Regions from separate parts of the Marinobacterium maritimum genome, predicted to be linked through region 1. Evidence: predicted binding sites of a transcription regulator. Region 1 holds the regulator's gene; the other holds the start of a gene.
What was found. Region 1 encodes FliA, which starts transcription of late flagellar genes. Its sites were predicted from a motif close to CTAAAGTTNNNNNNNNNNCNGCCGATA; they were not measured.

Region 1 (2,461 bases):
GTCGGTTAACCTGTCGGTTGGACTGAGTGAAATGGGGCGCCGGGTGGTGCTGATGGATGCCGACCTCGGCTTGGCCAATGTGGATGTGATGCTGGGGCTGCGGCCGCAACAGAACATCGCTGATGTACTGGCCGGGCGCTGTTCGCTGCGCGAGGTAATGGTGTCGGCAGGCGATAATTTCTGGATCGTGCCGGCCGCTTCAGGTACTCAGGAGATGACGGCGCTGAGTGCGCATGAGCATGCCGAGCTGATCCACGCCTTCAACGACATCGCTGATGACCTGGACGTGCTGGTGATCGATACCGCCGCCGGTATCTCCGACTCGGTGGTCAGCTTTGTTCGGGCTGCGCAGGAAGTGCTGGTGGTAGTCTGTGACGAGCCGACCTCGATCACCGACGCCTATGCGTTGATCAAGCTGCTGAACCGGGATTACCAGATGACAAGGTTCCGGGTGCTGGCCAATATGGTCAGAACGGATACCGAGGGACGGAGCATGTTCAATAAACTGTTGACGGTTACAGACAGATTTCTGGATGTGACGCTTCAATACGTTGGCTCAATACCTTATGATGAATCGGTTCGCAAAGCCGTACAAAAGCAAAGGGCTGTGCTCAGGGCGGCACCCAAGGAAAAGGCCGCGCTGGCCTATCGACAGCTGGCCAACAAGGTCGACAGCTGGCCGGTTAGCAATAGCCCCAGAGGACATCTGGAATTCTTTGTTGAACGGCTCGTGCAGGGCGCGCGCCTACCCTGAAAGAAGCATATATGTACAACGTAGTGGAGTTTAAATCAGGTCAGGAGCTGATCCAGGAGTATACCCCGCTGGTGCGACGGATCGCGCATCACCTGATGGCGCGCCTGCCCAGCCATGTTGTGCTGGATGATCTGATTCAGGCCGGCATGATGGGGTTACTGGAAGCCGCCAGCCGCTATGATGCCGGCAAGGGCGCCAGCTTCGAGACCTATGCAGGGATTCGCATTCGCGGTGCCATCATCGATGAGGTGCGCCGGGGAGACTGGACGCCGCGTTCGGTGCATCGTAATGGTCGCCGTATCAGTGAGGCGATCGCGCAGGTAGAACATCGCACCGGGCGGGATGCCAGCGACAGCGAGGTCGCGGCCGAAATGGGTATCGGTATCGCGGAATACCAGTCGTTGCTGCAGGACTCGGTCGACAGCCGCTTGTTCAGTTATGATCAACTGACTGAAGCGACGGACGAGGCGCCAACGGAACAGTTTACCTCGACCGAGCCGGATCCGCGGCAGATGCTGGAAAGCGACGGTTTCAAGCAGGCGCTGGCGCGGGCGATCGGTGCGCTGCCCGAACGGGAGCGCCTGGTGCTGTCACTGTATTATGATGAAGAGCTGAATCTCAAGGAGATCGGCCAGGTGCTGGGCGTCAGTGAGTCGCGGGTCAGTCAGATCCACAGCCAGGCGGCGCTTCGGCTTCGCGGGCGATTGCGGGACTGGTGTTGAGCGTATGACCGGCTGGCCAGAGTATCGTTTGGAGATGTTTTCTGAATTGGGGGAAGTGTCTTGAAGAAAGACATCAAAATACTTGTAGTAGATGATTTCTCTACGATGAGGCGCATCATCAAGAATCTGTTGCGTGACCTTGGGTTTACCAATGTCGATGAAGCGGATGACGGCAAGACTGCGCTGCCGATCCTTAAGCAGGGCAATGTGGAGTTCCTGATTACGGACTGGAACATGCCTGAAATGACCGGTATCGACCTGCTCAAGACGGTGCGTGCGGATGCAGCCTTGGCCCATATTCCGGTGCTGATGGTTACCGCTGAAGCCAAGCGCGAGCAGATCATCGCGGCGGCTCAGGCCGGCGTCAACGGCTATGTAGTGAAACCCTTTACCGCTGCTGTGCTGAAGGAAAAGATCGACAAGATCTTTGAACGTATCGAAAGCTGACAGCATTAGCGGAGGGTTCCGATGGCAGCGCAAACGGCCAGTAAAGTGGATTTCAACGGCTTCGACGAGTTTCTGCGTGACCGTGCCCGTACGCTGGTGACCGAGCTTGAAGCCGGCAACCTGCCTGCGGCGATGGGGTTGATCAATGAACTTCAGTTCGCCCGCCACCAGGTGTTTTACAACGAAGTCGGTCATCTGACGCGCGGCTTGCACGAAGCGATCAAGGCCTTCTCCAGCGATATGGGCGAGAAGATGCCCGCCGAGGGGGACGAAAGCCTGGCGGCGATCGGTGATGCCTCTGATCGGCTGGGTTATGTTATTGAACTGACGGAAAAAAATGCACACGAGACCATGGACCGGGTGGACCGTTCCCTGAGTCTGGTGGATAAGCTGGACCAGCAGAGTGAGCGTTTCAAGGAGTTGCTGTTACTGGTAGGGCAGCTGGAGGGGGATTTTGAGGCCCTTAACGGCACCTATGACCGTACCTGTGAACTAAAAAACCAGTCGGAACAAACCATTACCGAGCTGCGCACGACAT
Region 2 (2,461 bases), 190 kb from region 1:
GGCGGTATCGGCCAGGTCAAGTACACCCTGGTTGCCGACGTTAAACACGAAATCTGCCAGGCTTACGACGTTGAAGCTGAAGGTGGCGTTGCTTTCCGTGGTGCTTTCCTGATCGATAAGGACGGTGTTGTTCGTTCCCAGATCGTTAACGACCTGCCGCTGGGCCGTAACATGGATGAGCTGATCCGCCTGGTTGATGCTCTGCAGTTCCATGAAGAGCACGGTGAAGTGTGCCCGGCTGGCTGGAACAAGGGCGATAAAGGTATGGACGCATCTCCGACAGGTGTTGCCAAGTACCTGGCTGAAGAGTCCGACAAGCTGTAACTCAGTTTGCAGGCATAAAAAAAACCGCGCTATCCGGCGCGGTTTTTTTTATGCGTATTCAAACGTCAGTCACGTGTTGCCAGCAGCATGTCCCAGCCGCCCATATCTTTCCACTGATTCACGATGGTGCAGAAGAGTTCAGCCGTCTTGACGGTGTCATAAAGGGCTGAATGGGCCTGTTTGCCGTCAAACTCGATACCGGCCAGATCGCAGGCCTTGGCCAGCACGGTCTGTCCATAGGCCAGTCCAGCCAGGGAGACGGTGTCGAATGTTGAAAACGGGTGAAAAGGATTGCGCTTGATATTGCAGCGGTCGGATGCATTGGTGACGAAACTGTGGTCGAACGCGGCGTTATGGCCAACGAGCACGGCCCGTTTGCAGCCATGGGACTTGATTGATTTTCGGATTGGCTTGAAAATCTTTTCCAGTGCTTCTTGCTCCGCGACCGCATTGCGCGCCGGGTCATCAGGGTTGATGCCGGTAAAATCGAGCGCGGATTGCTCCAGGTTGGCGCCGGGGAAGGGGATGACATTGGCATCGTAACTCTGGTCAACCATCAGGTAGCCATTCTCATCCATGGTGAGCGTGACAGCCGCGATCTCCAGCAGGGCATCAGTTCGCGGATTGAAGCCGGCTGTTTCGACGTCGACGACAACGGGCAGAAAGCCGCGGAAGCGGTCTGCCATCGGGTGAGGGGCGTTATGGCGGTGAGTCACGAAAATCCTTACTTGCAAGTGGTAAATGGCCGCAGGCATTCTAACAGTCTGGTTAGCAGCGTCAAAACGGCCTCAAGTCAAGGCTCGACCAGCCGCTAAAGGATCTGCAACTGATCATGGGAGATGCAATATTGAACACCCGCTGTTTGGCCTTGTTACTGCTGCTGTTATTGCCAGGGTGGGCGCAGGCCGTGGTGTTCCGGGCATCCATTGATGAATCGGTGTGGGAGATGGAAAACTCGCGCTTTTTCTGTCGCCTCAGTCAGCAGGTGCCAGCGTTTGGTCGCGCTCTGTTCGAGCATGAAGCCGGTGAATCCTTGCGTTTCCAGTTGCAGCCGACACAGAAGGATCAGCTGGAAGGCGAGGTGTTGCTGGTGGCGCGTGCTTCGCCCTGGCAGCCAGGTGAGGCGCCATTCAGTATCGCCCGCGTCAAAATTGATCCTGAGGGCGGCATCGCTTTGAACAGTGAAGCCGCCAACCAGATGCTGGTGGCGCTGCATCGAGGCATGACGCCGACCTTTTCAAGTGAACACTGGTTCCAGAGCGCTGAGCCGGTCGAGGTCGGTATCTCGGCCGCCAATTTCCAGTCAGCTTATGATGACTACCTCAACTGCCTGACGACACTGTTGCCGGTGAACTATCGCCAGGTAGCGCGTACCGCCGTGCTCTTTCCGTCGGCAACCTGGCGCTTGTCTGATGCGACCCGTGACCGCCTTGATCTGATCGCGCTCTACGTTAAAACCGATGACAGCGTGAAGTCGATCTATGTGGATGGTCATTCCGATAATTACGGCCGTCGCCTGCTTAACCGTGACCTGTCGAAAAAACGTGCCGAAGAGGTTACGCGCTACCTGGTCAGCCAAGGAGTGCCGGAAGAGATGATCACCACCCGTTACCACGGTGAGCGCTATCCGGTCGTGCCCAATACCAGTGCCGATAACCGCGCCCGCAACCGCCGTGTCGCCATCCGCCTGGAGCGCGACTAGTGCGCATGGCAGTTCAGTGGCAACCGGCTTTCTGATATATTATCTACACTTGTGCCGAGTGAATCTTAGCGGCCGGTCGATCACGGTGATCGACCGGTAATTGTTTCTGGAGCAGCAACATGTCCGATATTAAAAAGGTCGTCCTGGCGTATTCAGGCGGTCTGGATACTTCTGTAATCGTACGCTGGTTGCAGGACACCTATAACTGTGAGGTCGTGACCTTTACTGCCGACCTGGGTCAGGGTGAAGAAGTTGAACCTGCGCGTGCCAAGGCTGAGGCCCTGGGCGTCAAAGAAATCTACATCGAAGATCTGCGCGAAGAGTTCGTGCGTGACTTCGTCTTCCCGATGTTCCGTGCCAACACCATCTATGAAGGTGAATACCTGCTCGGTACTTCCATCGCGCGCCCGCTGATCGCCAAGCGTCTCATTGAAA

Region 2: the regulator FliA is predicted to act here: its motif matches at 1,112-1,138, upstream of ABD013_RS08100 (flagellar protein MotY).

What each region holds. Positions count from the first base shown of each region.
Region 1 covers NZ_BAAAET010000002.1:173,493-175,953, forward strand. The annotation lists gene ABD013_RS07160 (MinD/ParA family protein) at 1-754, shown strand, start outside; gene ABD013_RS07165 (RNA polymerase sigma factor FliA) at 766-1,476, shown strand; gene cheY (chemotaxis response regulator CheY) at 1,537-1,923, shown strand; gene ABD013_RS07175 (protein phosphatase CheZ) at 1,945-2,461, shown strand, end outside.
Region 2 covers NZ_BAAAET010000002.1:358,837-361,297, forward strand. The annotation lists gene ABD013_RS08090 (peroxiredoxin) at 1-324, shown strand, start outside; gene rnt (ribonuclease T) at 390-1,010, opposite strand; gene ABD013_RS08100 (flagellar protein MotY) at 1,172-2,026, shown strand; gene ABD013_RS08105 (argininosuccinate synthase) at 2,146-2,461, shown strand, end outside.